3 regions of the Rhizobium sp. WW_1 genome follow, and region 1 is predicted to be linked to each of the others. Evidence: riboswitches for the same ligand, from Rfam matches in the RefSeq annotation. Region 1 holds a riboswitch; each other region holds the start of a gene.
What was found. Region 1 has a riboswitch for thiamine pyrophosphate ahead of thiB (thiamine ABC transporter substrate binding subunit). Riboswitches for the same ligand answer to the same signal wherever they lie in the genome.

Region 1 (6,104 bases):
AGGCCGGCACCGGCGAGCAATGGCGCGCCGCCAAAGCTCAGGAAGATGTCGTCAAGTTTCAGAATGCGAGGGGCCAAGATCAGACTCCGGAAAGGTCATAAGGGCGGGCAAGAACGATCGCCCTGCCGCTGCCGAGCGAAAAGCGCACGTCGCCTTCCGCTACGTTGGAAATGGTGCGCGATGCGCCGAAGGGCAAATGGAAATCGCGCAAGGGATAACGAGCATTCTCAATGAACAGGCCCGTCAGATCGCTGAACCCGAGGACGGAGAACAGTGAGCCCGCCGGCAGCGCCAGCGTGACATCGCCGGGTAGAAGCGGCACCGCTTCCTCGTCGCCTGAAGTCAGCAGCACATCGAGGCCCCTTTCGGCCAAATGCACGCCGTAGAGCAGATGCTGGATTGCATGATCGGACCGCTCGCCGCCCATGGCGCCGGCGAGTATCAACCTGACCGCGCCGCGATCGATCGCTTCCGAAACGGCAATCTCGCCGTCGGTGGCAGCCTTCGCAGCCGGATAGGGCTGCTTGGGCACATCGGGAAACGCAGCCTGCAAATCGGCTGGCGTGGAATCGAAATCGCCGACCCAAAGCTCAGGCTCCACCCCGAGCGCGACCGCATGGCGCATGCCGCCATCGGCCGCGATGAAGCGGCTGCCGGAAATGGCGGTGCGCAACCGCTTCGTCAGGCGAAGCTCGCCGCCGAGCAGGATGGTGAACGTGGTGGACTGGCTCATGAGGCAAGCCCATAGCGCAAAGTCATATCCCTAGGGAAGAGCGCCATGCGCAAGAACGGCCCTGCGGACCGCTCAGTCGTCCGTTTCCTTCAGCCGCGCCTGGAAAACCTGCTCGTAGCCGGTGACATAGCGGTCGAACAGCACGGAGAAGTCCGCAATCTCCTCCTGCGTCCAGTCGGCAAAGATGCTGCCGATGACCGCATATTTCTGCGCCTGGATCTCGGAGAGCAATCGCTGGCCAAGCGCGGTCAGCACGACGACGATGCGGCGGGCATCCGCCTGCGAAGCCTTGCGGCGCAGAACGCCGCGAGCCACCATGTCGGCAACGATGCGGCTTGCCCGCGACGGATCGATGCGCAGCATCTCGGCGATCGTTCCAACGGTGACTTCGCTCGCCGCCTCCGCCCGCCTGACCACATCGAGCACGTCGAGATGCGAAAGCTCGAGCCCCGGCGCGACGCTCTGGATGGCAAGCCTGCCGATCATGCGGCGGCCCGTCAGCAGGCGCATGCGCGCCATTGCCTGGCCGATGCGCAGCAGATTCTCGTCTTCAATCGGAGGCGAAGCTTCAACTTCACGTGTATTCGTCGCTGATGTCATCATTCCACCATATCAGAGGCAGAAAACAAAGAAAACATGCAAACAGCATTCACCTGTCGTTGACAATTATATGCTAATGGCACATATATCTCAAGTATGAAAACCGGGGCGCCCCGCGCATTCGATCGATCGCGCAGCGCTTCGGCCAAGCTCGGATTTCTAGCTCCATGGACATGCAGACAACGTTACCGCCGCTTGTGGCGGATCATAAGCGGCGGCTTATACTTTTCCTGTTTCTGATGACGGCCATGTTCATGGCAACCCTCGACAACCAGATCGTATCGACTGCACTTCCGACGATCGTCGGCGAATTCGGCCATCTGGAACGTTTCGGCTGGATCGGATCGGCCTATCTTCTTTCCCTCTCCGCCGTCATGCCCGTCTACGGCAAGCTCGGCGATCTCTTTGGCCGCAAATATGTGATGATGACGGCGATCGCGATCTTCACGATCGGCTCCGCCGTGTGCGGCCTTGCCGTGTCGATGAACACGCTGATTGCCGCCCGCGTGCTCCAGGGCCTCGGCGGTGGCGGCATCATGGTCTCGATCTTCGCCGTCAACGCCGACCTTTTCGAGCCGCGCGAGCGCGCGCGCTACCAGAGCTATTCGAGCCTCGTGCTGATGGCGTCGGGCGCCATCGGCCCGGTTCTCGGCGGCACGATGAGCGATCTTTTCGGCTGGCGCTCGATCTTCCTCGTCAACGTGCCGATCGGCTTTGTCGTGCTCGCCGGCCTCGCCTTCATGCTTCCCTATCGCAAGCCGGCCCGGCGGCCGAAGATCGATTATGCCGGAGCCATAGTCCTTGCGCTGACGACGACGAGCATCGTGCTTGCCGCCGACGGCAGCGAATTGTTCGGCTCGCTGTTGTCACCACAATGCCTTGGGATCATCGCCTTTGGCGTCGTCTGCGCCATCGCCTGGGTCTTTATCGAGCGCCGCGCCCCCGAACCCATCGTGCCAATGACGCTGTTCCGCAATCCGACTTTCGGCCTGCTGCTGATCATCTCGATCACCAGTGGCGCCGTCGCCATCGGCATGGTCAACTACTTCGCGCTGTTCTTGCAGACGACAACGGGTCTTTCGCCCTCGATGACCGGGCTGCTGTTCATTCTGTTGACCGGCGGCCTCGTCTGCGGCTCGCTCTCCGCCGGCCGGTTGATTGCCGCCAGAGGACGCTACAAGCCCTTCGCCATCGCCAGCGCCGCCTGCAGCACCATCGCCTTTGCATCGCTCGCCTTCGTCCATGCCGGCACGCCCATCGCTGTCATCGGCGTTCTCATGCTGCTGCATGGTATTGGCATCGGTCTTGCGCAGCAGGTGCCCGTCATCGGCGTGCAGAATGCGGCCGCAGCCCGTGACGTCGGAGCCGCGACAGGTGCCGTCACGCTGTCACGCATGGGCGGCGCTTCTATCGCCATCTCCATCTATGGCGCCATCATCGCCGCCAAGCTCGGCAATATCGGCCTCTCTATTCCCGGTGTCGCGGATATAGAGCAGCTGACGCCGAAAATGATGGCGACCTTGCCGGAAGCAACCCGCGAAGCCGTCGCCAACGCCTATGCGAGCGCCTTCAGCCCGCTGTTCATGACGGCCGCCAGCTTCTGTCTGCTTGGCCTTCTGGCTGCGCTGACGCTGAAGAACGTGCAGTTGCCGAGTGCCGCGAAGAAACTGGACAGCGTCGCCGCTGCCCACGCCGCCGAGTAACGTCCTCCATCCTGCAATCGACAAGGGAATCATTTCCCTTGTCATCCCTCCGTCACAAGGCTAAATCTGCCGTCGCTCTAACGGGGTGCCTTATGTCCTATCGGATATCTGGCTGAGAGGCTTTCACCGGCCAACCCGCGGAACCTGATCCGGCTAACACCGGCGGAGGGATTAGACGCGTGACGAAATCATAGCGCCCTTTTCCCCTTCAAGACGAAACCAAAGAGGAGGCGCTGCCATGCCCGACCGTTCGCTATTGTCATTCTTCGCCGGCCTGGCTCTTGCCGCCGGAACGAGCTTTCTCGCCGCACAGCCTGCCGCGGCGGCCGACAAGACACTCACCATCTACACCTATGAAAGCTTCACCGCCGATTGGGGTCCGGGCGCCAAGGTCAAGGCCGCCTTCGAAAAGACCTGCGGCTGCACGGTCAATTACGTCGCCGTCACCGATGGCGTGGCGCTTCTCTCCCGCCTGAAGCTCGAAGGTGCCGGCACCAAGGCCGACGTCGTTCTTGGCCTCGACACCAATCTCGTCGACGAAGCCAAGGATACCGGCCTGTTCGATGTGAGCGGCGTCGACACATCGGCCCTCAAGGTTCCCGGCGATTTCAAGGACGATGTCTTCGTGCCTTACGACTACGGCCATTTCGCCGTGATCTACGACAGCCAGACGATCAAGAACCCGCCGAAGAGCATGAAGGATCTCGTCGAGGGCGACCCCTCGCAAAAGATCGTCATCGAGGACCCACGCACCTCGACACCGGGCCTCGGCCTGCTGCTCTGGGTCAAGTCGATCTATGGCGACAAGGCGGCCGACGCCTGGACAAAGCTCAAGGGCCGCATCCTGACGGTAACACCCGGCTGGTCGGAAGCCTATGACCTCTTCACCAAGGGCGAAGCGCCGATGGTGCTTTCCTACACGACCTCACCGGCCTATCACATGATCGAGGACAAGACCGATCGCTATCAGGCGGCCGCCTTCTCGGAAGGGCACTATATCCAGATCGAGGTCGCCGGCCTCACCAAATCCTCCCCGAACAAGGAGCTTGCCCGCGACTTCCTGAAGTTCATGATCTCCCCCGGCTTCCAGGACATCATCCCGACAAGCAACTGGATGATGCCGGTCTCGGCCACGTCGGAGCCGCTGCCGGATGCCTTCAGCAAGCTCGTGGTGCCGTCGAAGACCTTCCTGATGAGCCCCGCCGACGTCGACAAGAACCGCAAGGCCTGGATCGACGAATGGCTGACCGCCACCAGCGGCAATTGACATCCTGACCATGCTCACGATGCCCGAAAGACGACGCGCCATTTCCGGCGGAGCGCTCAGCCTCGCCGGCATCATGCTCTTCGTCGGGATCGCCGTCGTGATCCTGCTTGCCGCCGGTATCGAATCCGGCGGCGACAACCCGCTGACGGACCCGTACCTGCTGCGCGTCCTGCGCTTCACGCTGCTGCAGGCGGTGCTCTCGACGCTGCTCTCCGTCATGCTCGCCATACCGGTTGCCCGCGCTCTCGCGCGCCAGCCGCGCTTTCCCGGCCGGCTATGGCTGATCCGGCTGATGGCCGTCCCGATGGGCCTGCCCGTGCTGATCGGCGCTCTTGGCCTGCTCGGCATATGGGGCCGGCAAGGGCTGCTCAATCAGGCACTTGCCGCCCTCGGCCTGTCGCAGCCCGTCAGCATCTACGGGCTAGCCGGCATCCTTCTGGCACACGTCTTCTTCAACATGCCGCTCGCCTGCCGACTGATGCTGGCCGGGCTGGAGCGCGTGCCGGCGGAATATTGGCTCGTTGCCGGCGGCCTTGGTATGCGCCCGATATCGGTGTTCCGCTTCATCGAATGGCCTATCCTGCGCGGCCTCATCCCCGGCATTGCCGGCCTGATCTTCATGCTCTGCGCTACCAGTTTCACGCTGGTGCTGATCCTCGGCGGCGGCCCGGCTGCGACGACGCTGGAGGTGGCGATCTATCAGGCGCTCCGCTTCGATTTCGATCCTGGCCGTGCCGTGATGCTGTCGCTCCTGCAGATCGTCGTCACCCTCCTTGTCCTCGGCGCCATGACGCTGTTTCGCGCGCCCGACGATCACGGGCTGACCAGCGGCCGCGCCCTGCGGCGCATCGATGGGCAAAGGACGGCCGCGCGATGGACCGACGCCGCTTTGCTGTCGCTGGCCGCCCTCTTTCTCGGCCTGCCGCTCGCTTCGGTCGTCGTAACCGGCCTTGAGTCAGATCTTCCGAAACTCGCCGTCCAGCCGATCTTCCTGCAAGCGGCCGTTACGAGCCTGGCAATCGCATTCGCCGCAGGGCTTCTGGCCGTGCTGATATCCTTTACGATCATTCGTGCCCGAGCGGTGATATCGGCGGATCGCCGCAAAGCCCTCGGTTTGCGCGCGCTGACGATCGCATTGGGCGGAAGTTCCTCGCTCATCCTGCTGGTGCCGCCGATCGTCCTGGCGACCGGCTGGTTTCTGGCGCTCCGGCCATTGGGCGATCCCAGCCACTTTGCCGCCATCCTGATCGTCGTCATCAATGCGCTGATGGCGCTGCCCTTCGTCATTCGCGTCATCGAACCGGCCTATTCGGTCCATGTCAGCCGCACGGAGCGGCTGGCGGCAAGCCTCGGGCTTCACGGCGTCTCCCGTCTTCGCCTGATCGACTGGCCGGGCCTGCGCAAACCGCTCTTCACCGCACTCTCCTTTGCCATGGCTCTGTCGCTCGGCGATCTCGGCGCCGTGGCGCTCTTCGGTTCCGACAGTCTGATGACCCTGCCCTGGCTGATCTACAGCAAGCTCGGCAGCTACCGCACGAACGACGCCGACGGATATGCGTTGATCCTCGGCCTGCTGTGCCTTCTCCTGACCATTGCCGGCACGGCCGGCCAGGGCGCGCGCGATCACGAAAGCAGACGAAATGACTGACGGCGACTACATGATGAAACAGGGCATCGCCATGGCCGGTGTCGAGCTGCGCCTCGGCAGGCATGACTTCCGCTTCGACTGCACCTTGCCGCAGGGCAGGATCATCGCCGTCGCCGGGCCGTCGGGATCTGGCAAATCGACCTTCCTCAATTT
Region 2 (6,104 bases), on a different contig from region 1:
GTTGCGGAAGCCTGCTGGGTGCTCGACGTCGAACTGCTGGAATTGCTGTCGGAATCCGATGACGAGCTATCGCTGCCGGTCCCGGCCTGCAAATTAAGAATCATGTTCATCAGCTGCGCGACGAGCTGCTGCGCCGAAGCGAGCTGGGAGGAATCGTCCGAAGAGGATGAGGAACTGGTTCCCGAAGAGCTGTCGGACGAATTGCCGGAGGAGCTGTCGGACAGCAGGGATGAGACAGAATCGTCAGCCGTTGACGCCGTCGAACGCGACATCAGATATTGATAGTAATTGCTCGATGAGATCGAGGAAATGCTCGTCATTGGGGCCTCCAGATACGAGCGTTGAGAGGAACTCGGATGGCTTATACGTACGCGACTTGAACACGGTCGACGCCACGCCCTGCCTCATTGCGGCCAGAGCACGGCTTCGATGATCGATATGGCGGATGGACTTGCCAACGCTGCTGGTCAAACGCGTTTAGCGCCCCAACTTGACCGGTGCGTCGTTTCCAGAGCAAGCGAATCCGGGATCGCCCCGCCAATATATTTTGCCATCATGGCCCTATCGGCATCTGCACATTTTCGATTTTCACTTCCCAACGTGGGGAAATTGCACAAGGAAACTTGCGCGTGGCTTATAGGCGCTTGACGAATACACCCTATTGCGATTTTCTTCCTCGATTTTTAGGGAATATACAAATTCGGCCACTCTGTTCGTTTTCACTGATATATGGGCTTCAGTGATGATCGGCACTGATGGAACGAGAAGAACAAGAAGAGGGGCATAGCTTGAAAAGCAGTTTCGGTGGAGAGGTGAATGAGGCGAACTAAGGAGGAGGCGGCGGAAACCAGGAGCGAGATTTTGCAGTCCGCAAAAGCTCTGTTTCTCGACAGGGGGTACGAGAACGTCAGCCTGGAAGAAATAGCCGCAGCAGCCGGTGTCACGCGGGGGGCGGTACACTGGCATTTCAAGAACAAGCAGGGGCTGATGTTCGCGATTCGCGACGAGGCCCAGCAACCGTTTCAGGAACTGGCGGAGCGGATGTCCAAGGAGCTGCCGCCCAATCCGCTCGATCTGATCGCCGACACGATAGCGGCGATATTCGACGACGTTCACGGCGATCCGCGCAAGCGCAGCATGTTGAAGGTGATGATGCATCTCGACATGGCGTTTTGCGATGGCACAACGAGCCGGGCAAGTTCGTTCCGGCACGACATGCACCAGAATTTCGAACGCATTTTCACCCTGATGGATGAAAAGACGAAGCTGCCGGCACCCTGGACACCGGATACCGCCGCTTCCGCGCTGACGGCCGTCATCGGCGGCCTGATCACGGAATGGACGCTCGACCGGGGCAATTTCGAGCTGGTTCCTTGCGGGCAGATGTTCATAAAGATGGTGCTGAAGACGTGGTTCCCGCTGGCGCAGACGCAGGAACTGGCACTCACGGCGATCTGAGGCAACTTCACAAAGACAGGAAGCAGCCTCGTATTGAGGATTATGAAAAAACAAAGAGATAGAGTATTTCTCTAGCTCGTTCTGGAAGCGAGAAATCTCTAACGCCGTGGAAAAAGCGCATGGCGATTTTCTCGTCGAAACGACGCCCAAGCATTGGATGAGGCTCCAAGAGCCTGCGACGAACCGAAGCGTCGCTAAAAGATCCTGGAAACAAAAAAGGACTCGGAGGGAAAGCCGAGTCCTTTATTTTGATCGGAGGTCAACCGATCGATGAAAGAAGCCCGGCGGATTGGAACGCCAGGCTTCTCATACCCGGCACGAAGCCGGGTAATTCCTTATTAGAAGCTACGCTCGAAGCGCATGATACCAGCCCACTGATCCTGGTTCACAGAATCGAAGTTGGTGTAGGATACTTCCGGACGAAGCGTCAGGTTCTTGACCGGATTCCAGGTGAGGTTCGTGGTCGCTGCGAAGATCTTCGAGTCGGTGTAGGCAAGCTGGATGTTCCACTTCAGCTTGTCGTTGATCGGCACGCTACCGCCGCCCCAGACAGCCCAGTCACCCCAGCCGCACTTCGACGGATCATTAACGGGGCAAGCCGAACGATCGAGGTTGGTACCGGCGTACTTGTTGAGCTTGTCGCCGTCGGTGTTGTAGCCGCCCATCAAGAAGGCCGAGAACACACCGAAGTCAGCGTCTACACGAACTTTAACAGCACCTTCTTCAACGATCGAGTCGTAACCGCCGACGACCTTGACGCCCCATGCGCCAGACTTGAAGCCGAGACCGGCGACAACGTCAGGAGCGTAATGGTTGGTTTTGTCGTCCGTCCACCAGCTCGCACCGTAGGAAGACGAATCCGAACCACTGGAGTTCGAATCTTCGAGCGAGATCACAGCCGTAAAGCCGTTGCCTGCGTCGTAGTTGTAGGTCAACTGGTTCAGTTCGTACGGGCCGTCATAGATCACGTCGTCGTTGATGACATCGCCAGCGTAACCGACATACAGGTTGTACTGCGAGTCGAGCTTACCAACCGTGAATCCGCCGAGGCTGATGTTGGCGAACAGGAGCTTCGTGGAGGTGGAGCCGCCGTCGTTCCAGTCCCAACGCAGAACCATGTTGGTCTTCAGCGGACCGTATTCGGTGTCGGTTGCGGTGTCGACGTTCAGCTCAGCACGGGTGTGCCACAGGGTGCCAACCTTGCTGTTCGGATTGTAGGCATCGTACCATTCGCCTTCAGAACGGACACGGCCGCCGATCTTGAGGCAGGTTTCGGTACCCGGAATGAAGAAGTAACCAGCACCGTATGCGTCGCAAATGCGAACGTATTCCAGCGGCTCGGGCTCAGCAGCAACGATGGCGTCGGCCGCATGAGCGCCGGATACTGCTGCCAGCGCAGCAGCGGAGCCGAGAAGAAGGCTCTTGATGTTCATTATTAAACTCCTGGTTGTAATATGCATTTCAAATTTACCGCGAGCGCAAAACTGGAATACTACCTTAGAGATCGCTTCGGTCTAAACGCGACCGGGTAGCCCGGCAAATACGCACCTAATGTTGGCCTGAGTCCCCTCGAACCTCCACGATTGACCCCGCGGCAAAGGCCTTGAAATGCCTCTACCGATCCGGCCGAATACTCGACCGTAAGACAACTTATGTCCTGTATTTGGTTTACAAACAGCCCGTATGTTTGTCAATTATATGAAACATGCTTGCGCGTTAGTCTTGGCCGATGTTGCCTAAATGCAACTGACGACAGCGGGGCACCGCATGCCTGCGGAGGCGACCGCCAGAAGACTTCAATTCACGCAAATACCGGCAAATCGGTACCCACACCTGCCTCCAAGGCGGCGCGACATCCGCAATCACCGGCAACAGGACGACCTGGCCCGAATGTAACGACGCTGTCCAGGCCGGCATGATGAAGCGCTCGAGAGGCTATCCGGCAGCAACGCTCAGAAACAAAATTCAATAAATCGGTACACACAGAAATATTGAATCTCCCTAGATTCCCGCGAGTCGCGCCATCTAAGAGGAAAAATCGCGAATGAGTGAGAACCGGTCGATCTTCATCGCGACCCCCTGCTTCGGCGGCCTTGTCACCAAGGACTACATGCAGTCCATTTTCTCGTTAATGCAGACCGGCGCGCAGGTCGGCATACAACTGACGCTTGCTCTGCTCGGCAACGACGCTCTGATTACCCGCAGCCGCAACACGCTCGTCTCCTCCTTTCTGAACGATACGGCGGCGACTCACATGCTCTTCATCGACGCCGACATCAGCTTCGAGCCGGATCAGGTCATACGGCTGCTCGCGGCGGACAAGGATGTGGTCGCCGCCATGTATCCGATCAAGGACTATGATTGGGACACGGCTGCCCGCGTCAATTCGCGAGACGGCGAAACGCTTTCAGCTGCCGCGCTTCACTATGTCGGCACCCCGCTTGTCGGTCAGGTCGCGGAACGTGAGGGCGATTTCGTCAGCGCCGTCTATGCAGGCACAGGCATGCTTCTGATCAAGCGCAACGTCATCGAAAGAATGATCGCCGCCTATCCGGAGCTGCGCTACAGCGCAATCCACGCCTATCCCAGCACGAAGCGCTCGCCAAGCACCCAATACGCCCTGTTCGAATGCATGGTCGAGGAGGGAACGGGTATCTATCTCAGCGAGGATTTCGCCTTTTGCCACCGCTGGCGGGCACTCGGCGGCAAGATCTGGCTCGACACCGCCAGCAAGCTTTCCCATACCGGTCCTCATCGTTTCGTCGGCAACACCGCCCCGCGTTACTGAGGCGGCTAAATACAAAATATCCGCTCCGGCGCGATGGAGACTGCACCTTCCGGGATGAGGCGATCGCCACTCCCGCAATAAGCGGTCATCACGACGGGGTTGACAGAGGACGAGGCTAGGGCATAGCCTTTTCACATTCACCAGGGGGGTCCCGGCAAGGGGCTGAGATACTGCTGAACAATACGGCTTTGCCGATTGTGGGCGCAGTGACCCGTTGAACCTGATCCAGTTCATACTGGCGTAGGGACGGTGCAAGCGCTCGATGGCTTTGGATTCCCGCGTGGGTTCCGTGCCGGCGTCTTTCCATCATTCCGGCTGATGACTGGGTCTCCAACCGCAACTTGGAGCCTCAAACCATGAACATTGCCGCAAAGAACCTCACCCCGACCGTTACCACCGGCCCGCTGCCGGCCTCGCGGAAGATCTATATTCCCGGAGAAATCCACGCCGACATCCGGGTGCCGATGCGCGAAATCAGCGTGCATCCGACATCGGGCGAACCGCCGGTCGTCGTGTATGATTCCTCCGGTCCCTACACGATCGAAGGAGCCGATATCCGCATCGAACAGGGCCTGTCGCAGTTGCGCCGCGACTGGGTGCTCGCCCGCGGCGATGTCGAGGCCTATGAAGGCCGCGATGTGCGCCCCGAGGACAACGGCTTCGTCAGCGGCGATCGGCTGACGCCGGAATTTCCCGCCAAGCGCCAGCCGCTGCGGGCCAAGGACGGCAAGGCTGTTACCCAGCTCGCCTATGCGCGCGCCGGCATCATCACGCCGGAAATGGAGTTCATCGCCATCCGCGAAAACCTTGGCCGCAAGGCGAAAGCCGAAGCGCTTCTTCGCGACGGCGAGAGCTTCGGCGCCCATATTCCCGATCACGTCACCCCGGAATTCGTCCGTCAGGAGGTTGCCGCCGGTCGCGCCATCATTCCGGCCAACATCAACCACTCCGAAAGCGAGCCGATGATCATCGGCCGGAATTTCCTGGTGAAGATCAACGCCAATATCGGCAATTCCGCCGTCACCTCCTCGATGGCGGAAGAAGTCGAGAAGATGGTCTGGGCGGCACGCTGGGGTGCCGACACCGTCATGGATCTCTCGACCGGCCGCAACATCCATAACATCCGCGAATGGATCATCCGCAATTCACCGCTGCCGATCGGCACCGTGCCGCTCTATCAGGCGCTGGAAAAGGTCGGCGGCATTGCGGAAGAACTGACCTGGGAAATCTATCGCGACACGCTGATCGAGCAGGCAGAACAGGGCGTCGACTATTTCACCATCCATGCCGGCGTGCGGCTGCATTACATCCCTCTAACAGTCAATCGCGTCACCGGCATCGTCTCGCGCGGCGGCTCGATCATGGCCAAGTGGTGTCTTCATCACCATCGCGAGAGCTTCCTTTACGAGCATTTCGAGGAAATCTGCGACATCTGCCGCGCCTATGACGTTTCCTTCTCGCTCGGCGATGGCCTGCGTCCCGGCTCGATTGCCGACGCCAACGACGCCGCGCAATTTGCCGAACTCGAAACGCTCGGCGAACTGACGAAGATCGCTTGGGCGAAAGATTGCCAGGTGATGATCGAAGGTCCCGGCCATGTGCCGATGCACAAGATCAAGGAAAATATGGACAAGCAGCTCGCCGTCTGCGGTGAGGCGCCCTTCTACACGCTCGGACCGCTGACGACCGATATCGCGCCGGGCTACGACCACATCACCTCGGGTATCGGCGCTGCGATGATCGGCTGGTTCGGCACGGCGATGCTCTGCTATGTCACCCCGAAGGAGCATCTCGGCCTGCCCGACCGCAACGACGTCAAGACCGGCGTCATCACCTACAAGATCGCAGCGCACGCCGC
Region 3 (6,104 bases), on a different contig from region 1:
CGCCGGTGAGCCTGCTTCCATCTCTCGCGCCAACTCCGCGTAATAGGATTCGACGGCCGCAAAGGCGGCGGCAGAGATGGTGGATGCCGTTGAAGAGCCGAAAGCCAGATCGCCCGGCCGGGGCGCCGGCCCATAGCCATACATGTTCAATCCGCTGACCGGGTCGCAATCCAATCGCTCGTCGCCGCCGGATACGAGGTGCTTGAGGAGTGCATCTCTTTGCCCACTTCCTCGCTGCGATAGTGCGCCCGCGCTCATGTTCTCGTCCAAGGCACGATCATCAGCAATTTGCCGCATGGGGAAGCATTCCTCTTTCGCCGAAGTCGAAACGCCTCGCAGGATCGCGGCGCGTTTCGTGCCGAGCGGGGGAACCTCGGCAGCCGAACATTACGCCTAGCAAGATGGAGCGAGGCTGACTTGCCGGGGCCAGCAACGCCCGGTGGCAGAGGCAACAAAAAACCCGCGACCTTTGGGATCGCGGGCTTCATTTATTCAGAAAGGAATCTCCGGATATCAGCCGGCAGCTTCCAGTTTGTCCTGGGTCTTCGTGTCGAAGTCGCTGGCATCATGGCGCTCGCGCAACTGTTCGGAGGGATCGCCCGACATGCGGTTGACCATGCGGCCACGCTTGACGGCTGGGCGGGCATAGACCTGCTCGGCCCAGCGTTGCACGTTCTTGTAATCCTGCACCTGCAGGAATTCGGCCGCACCATACTGCCAACCCTTGGCCAAACCGCCGTACCAGGGCCAGATGGCGATATCGGCGATGGTGTAGTCGCTGCCGGCGATATATTCGCTCTCGGCAAGGCGCCGATCGAGCACGTCGAGCTGACGCTTAACTTCCATGGCGAAACGGTCGATCGCATATTCGATCTTCGTCGGTGCATAGGCATAGAAATGACCGAAGCCGCCGCCGAGATAAGGAGCACTGCCCATCTGCCAGAACAGCCAGGAGATGCATTCGGCGCGAGCCGGCTGCTCAGTCGGCAGGAAGGCTCCGAATTTTTCGGCGAGATACATCAAAATCGAGGCCGATTCGAAGACGCGCACAGGCTTCGGACCACTGCGATCCAGCAAGGCGGGGATCTTCGAATTCGGATTGACGTCGACGAAGCCGCTGCCGAACTGGTCGCCATCGCCGATCTTGATCAGCCATGCATCATATTCGGCGCCGCTGTGACCGAGCGCCAGCAGCTCTTCGAGCATGATGGTGACTTTCACGCCGTTCGGCGTTCCCAGCGAATAGAGCTGAAGGGGATGGCGGCCGACCGGCAGTTCCTTGTCATGGGTAGGCCCCGCGATCGGGCGGTTGATGTTGGCGAACTGGCCACCATTGGCCTTGTTCCAGGTCCAGATTTTCGGCGGCGTATACTCGGCAGAACCGGTCATGGGCATCCTCCTTTTTCGGGAATCAAATTGGGGGCGAACTTCGATGTAGCGCGCTACATAGGTGGCACATAGTGGCCGCCGTTCATTTTTGCGAGAGGAGATTGCCCACTCTTCAATGCGCTGGCGCAGTTTGGCGCTGCTGCCATGGGCTTCTACGGATCTCTTTGCGCCATAGCTACGTGAGATCCCCGCTAATGGGATAGTTCGACAAATAAAAAGCCTGCCGCGGGAGGAGGTGCGGCAGGCTTTTATGAGAACCGAATAGCGGATGGGAGGAGGAGTTCCGCTATTCCTGCAATCGCCCTTGGGAGGAGGATAAGGACGATTGCCAAGCGAAGGGATGCGGGAGGAGATGCATCGCTTCGATGGAGACAACATACCAATCTTTTGCTCAGTTCATAGGCATTTCTTTGCAAGGCAGTTATGCGTTATGCGAAAACCGGAGGGCTGGGTCAGTGCAATCCTCGGAATGCATGGCCGAACCCATCAGCCATATCGACAAAGCAAAAGCGCCTGCTCGGGACGAACAGGCGCTGGCATAATGCAGCTTTATAAGGAGCCGGTGCGGCCGTTAGCGAGCGATCGCTGCGCGGGCAACATTGCGGATTTCGCCGCGATCGATACCCAGGTCGTGCAGTTCGCGCGTGGACATACGGCCCAGTTCGGCGACCGTCTGACGATACTTGCGCCAGTTATTGAAAGAGCGTGCTACGTTCATGATGATCCCCTTTCCTTGGGTTTTCGAAGCTGAGCTGCCGTGCTTGGCGCTCCCGTCGCTTCGATGAGAAACATATAGTTGAAACCCGCAGCCTTTTGCAGAGCTAAGGGATCACTGCACCCATGCAATCACTGCATGGGTCGCTCGAAAGGCGGGCAAGCCTCGGTTCAGCCATCGTAATGGCCTTTGTGATTTGCTGATGACAGCGCCGCCTTTGTCTGCGAAAAGAAGACAGATGAGAGACAGGGGCGTCCGCCAACCGGCGGGCTGAGAAGCACCCTTCGAACCTGAACCAGATCATGCTGGCGGAGGGAGTCGCTCGGGACCTCGTGAAGCACAGCTCGTCGTCCCTACGCGTCTCGCCCGCCTGAAAGGGGCGATATGCAAGACCAGACCACAGCAGGCAATCTGCTTCGCATCATGCGGGCCAACCCTCCGCTGGTGCAATGCATCACCAATTTCGTCGCCATGAACATCGCAGCCAACGTGATGCTCGCAGCCGGCGCCTCGCCGGCAATGGTGCATGCCGAGGAGGAAGCCGGCGAGTTTGCCGCCATATCGGGCGCGCTGACGATCAATATCGGCACGCTCTCGTCCGGCTGGCTTTCGGGCATGCTGACGGCGTCGAGCTCCGCAAGCGCGACAGGCAAGCCGTGGGTGCTGGATCCCGTCGCGCACTACGCGACCGCGTTTCGCCGCCGGGCCGTCGCCCAATTGCTCGAGCTAAAGCCGGCGATCATTCGCGGCAACGCGTCTGAAATCATCGCGCTTGCCGGCGGCGCCAGCCGCGGCCAAGGCGTCGACAGCCGCGACGCAGTCGAGCAGGCGGAAGATTCGGCCCGATTGCTGGCCGAAAAGCATGGTTGCGTGGTCGCGGTAACGGGCGTGACAGATTTCGTGACGGATGGGCAAAAGGCAAAGCGCATTGCCGGTGGCTCGCCCCTCATGCCGCAGGTAACGGCACTCGGCTGCTCGCTGACCTGCCTTGTCGGCGCATTCGCCGCAGCAGCGCCAGGCAATCCGTTCGACGCCACTGTAACGGCTCTTGCGGTCTTTGCCGCCGCTGGCGAACAGGCGGGAGCCGTAGCAGAGGGACCCGGCTCGTTCTCGTGGCGCTTTCTCGATGCCCTCGCCAGCCTTACCCCGGAAGCGCTGGATCGCGCAGCAAGGATATCAGCCGCATGAAAGACTTCGATCTCTCCCTCTATCTCGTTCTCGATCCGGTGCTGTGCCGTGACCTCGGCATGGTGGAGACAACGCGTGCGGCCGTCGCTGGCGGCGCTACCATCATCCAGCTTCGCGATAAGGACGCTTCGACCACAGCAATGGTCGAGACTGGCCGCGCCCTCAAGCAGATCCTGCATGGCACGAATGTCCGACTGATCGTCAACGACAATGTCGAGGCAGCCATCGCCATCGGCGCCGACGGCCTGCACATCGGGCAGGAGGACATGAATGCCGCCGATGCCCGCCGCATGATCGGCCCGGACATGATCCTCGGCCTTTCGGTGGAGACGAAAGCCCTGGCTTCCGCCATCGATGCCGATATCGTCGACTATGCCGGGATCGGTCCGGTCTTTGCCACGCCCACCAAGCCCGACCACAAGCAACCGATCGGCTTCGAAGGCCTTGCCCGCATCATCAAGCTCTGCCCGGTTCCGGCGGTCGCGATCGGTGGCCTGAAACCGGAACATGCCGCCGATGCTCTGTCTGCCGGCGCCGACGGTCTCGCGGTCGTCTCGGCCATATGCGGCCAACCGAACCCGGAAGCGGCAACGGCCCTCATCGCAAAGGCCATCAAGGAGGCGCGTCAATGATCCGCAACGTCCTGTCCATCGCCGGCTCCGATCCCTCTGGCGGCGCCGGTATTCAGGCCGATCTGAAGACTTTCTCCGCCCGCGGCGTTTATGGCATGGCGGCTCTGACCGCGTTGACGGCCCAGAACACGCAAGGCGTCTCCGGTGTTCATCCGGTGCCTCCTCAATTCGTCACGGACCAGATCCGGGCGATCTTTGCCGATATTCGCGTCGATGCCGTCAAGATCGGCATGATCGCAAATGCGGCGATCGCCGACGCGGTTGCAGACATTCTGGAGCAACATCGCGACGTGCCCGTCGTGCTCGATCCCGTGATGATCGCCAAGGGTGGCGCCGCGCTCCTCGCCGCCGATGCCGTGGACGTGCTGACCACGCGATTGCTGCCCCTCGCAACCGTCGTAACGCCAAACCTGCCCGAAGCAGCCGCGCTGCTGCACGAGGCGGAGGCGACGAGCCGCGAGGACATGGCGCGCCAGGCGTTAGCGCTCGCAACGCTCGGCCCCTCCGCCGTTCTGGTTAAGGGCGGTCATCTCGAAGGTGATGAAAGTCCGGATGTGCTGGCAAGCGCTGGAAGGTTGACCTGGTTCGAAGCCGAACGGCTGCCGACGAAGAATACGCATGGAACGGGCTGCACGCTTTCCAGCGCCATAGCAGCTGAGATCGCCAAGGGTTTGCCACTTCCCGAAGCCGTCGCCGTCGGCAAGGCTTATCTCGCCGCCGCGGTTGCCGCCGCGCAGCAACTTTCCGTCGGGAGCGGCCACGGGCCCGTGCAGCATTTCCATGCGCTATGGACAGACAGAAAAGGAGTAGAGAAATGAGCCTGCCACTCAAGGATCAGATCGTCATCGTTTCCGGCGCCGGGCGTGGTCTCGGCGCCACCATCGCCACGGCGTTCGCCCGGGAGGGCGCGAAGGTGGCGATCAATTATCGCGCCAGCCGCGAGCGGGCGGAGGCACTCGCGGCCCTGCTTGGCGATCGCGCCAAAGCCTTTCGGGCCGATATTCGCAAACTCGAAGATACAAAGCGGCTTGTCGCCGAGGTGACAGAGCATTTCGGTGCACCAACGACGCTCGTGCACAACGCGCTGGCCGATTTCAGCTTCAACGGCGATGCGCGTTCGAAGCTGGACGCGTTGAGCTGGGCCGAGATGGCGATACAGCTGGAAACCGCGCTGCAGGGAGCCTTGAACCTGATACAGGCGGCGCGGCCGGCAATGGCCTCGGCGGGATTTGGCCGGATCGTCACGATCGGCACCAACCTCTTTCAGAATCCGGTGGTGCCCTACCACGACTACACCGCGGCGAAGGCGGCATTGCTGTCGCTGACCCGAACGGCTGCCGCCGAACTCGGCCCTCTCGGGATCACCGTCAACATGGTGTCCGGCGGACTTCTGCGAACGACGGATGCGAGCAGCGCCACGCCGGAGGCCGTTTTCGACATCATTGCCGCAAATACCCCCCTGCGCCGCGTCACCACGCCGGAGGAAGCGGCCGACGCTGTTCTCTTCTTCGCAAGCCCCTGGGCGCGGGCCGTCACCGGACAGAACCTCATCGTCGATGGTGGCCTTGTCTTCGGGTAAAACCCTCAAACAAAAGGCGCCGCTCCAACAAGCGGCGCCCCCTTTTCTATGCGGTGGCCGAATGGCACAGGCCGCTCAAGCCCAACCCATGGTCAACACGCCGAAAAGAATGACGGCGCCGAGCACGATACGGTAGATGACGAAGGGCCAGGTCGAGAAGCGCTCCAGAAAGCGCATCAGCCCCCATATCGTGATGAAGGACGATATGCTGCCGACGATCAGACCGACGAGCAGCACCGACCAGGCTTCCATTGGAATATGTGCCTTGTGGAGTTCATAAAGCTCCTTCAGGCCGGCGAGCGCGATGGCGGGCAAGCCGAGCAGGAACGAGAACCGCGCAGCCTCCTCGCGCTTCAGTCCGAGGAAAAGCGCGCCGGTCAACGTCGAACCCGACCGCGAGACGCCGGGAACGAGCGCACCGACCTGCGTGATGCCGACGAACAGAGCATCCATCAGCGTCATCTGCTCGATGCTCTTGCGATGGCGGCTGTAAAGCTCCGCAACAGCCAGAAGCAAGCCCATGACCACGCACGCGATGCCGATCACCCAGAGGCTGCGGAAAGACGTTCCGCAAGCATTCAGGGAAGACGACAGCAGCAGG

Region 2: another riboswitch for thiamine pyrophosphate. It lies ahead of thiC (phosphomethylpyrimidine synthase ThiC); the one in region 1 lies ahead of thiB (thiamine ABC transporter substrate binding subunit).
Region 3: another riboswitch for thiamine pyrophosphate. It lies ahead of thiM (hydroxyethylthiazole kinase); the one in region 1 lies ahead of thiB (thiamine ABC transporter substrate binding subunit).

The regions. Positions count from the first base shown of each region.
Region 1 covers NZ_RAIN01000013.1:66,143-72,246, reverse strand. Annotated here, with positions in the region: gene BJ928_RS28650 (ABC-F family ATP-binding cassette domain-containing protein) at 1-77, opposite strand, end outside; gene BJ928_RS28645 (thiamine diphosphokinase) at 80-733, opposite strand; gene BJ928_RS28640 (MarR family winged helix-turn-helix transcriptional regulator) at 806-1,333, opposite strand; gene BJ928_RS28635 (MDR family MFS transporter) at 1,501-3,036, shown strand; TPP riboswitch at 3,108-3,224, shown strand; gene thiB (thiamine ABC transporter substrate binding subunit) at 3,275-4,303, shown strand; gene thiP (thiamine/thiamine pyrophosphate ABC transporter permease ThiP) at 4,314-5,951, shown strand; gene BJ928_RS28620 (ATP-binding cassette domain-containing protein) at 5,944-6,104, shown strand, end outside.
Region 2 covers NZ_RAIN01000008.1:169,682-175,785, reverse strand. Annotated here, with positions in the region: gene BJ928_RS23840 (EF-hand domain-containing protein) at 1-320, opposite strand, end outside; gene BJ928_RS23835 (TetR family transcriptional regulator) at 817-1,458, shown strand; gene BJ928_RS23830 (porin) at 1,797-2,891, opposite strand; gene BJ928_RS23825 (hypothetical protein) at 3,503-4,246, shown strand; TPP riboswitch at 4,379-4,511, shown strand; gene thiC (phosphomethylpyrimidine synthase ThiC) at 4,603-6,104, shown strand, end outside.
Region 3 covers NZ_RAIN01000014.1:58,285-64,388, reverse strand. Annotated here, with positions in the region: gene BJ928_RS29320 (hypothetical protein) at 1-297, opposite strand, end outside; gene yghU (glutathione-dependent disulfide-bond oxidoreductase) at 514-1,389, opposite strand; gene BJ928_RS29310 (DUF1127 domain-containing protein) at 1,961-2,107, opposite strand; TPP riboswitch at 2,342-2,438, shown strand; gene thiM (hydroxyethylthiazole kinase) at 2,489-3,292, shown strand; gene thiE (thiamine phosphate synthase) at 3,289-3,924, shown strand; gene thiD (bifunctional hydroxymethylpyrimidine kinase/phosphomethylpyrimidine kinase) at 3,921-4,742, shown strand; gene BJ928_RS29290 (3-oxoacyl-ACP reductase) at 4,739-5,503, shown strand; gene BJ928_RS29285 (undecaprenyl-diphosphate phosphatase) at 5,579-6,104, opposite strand, start outside.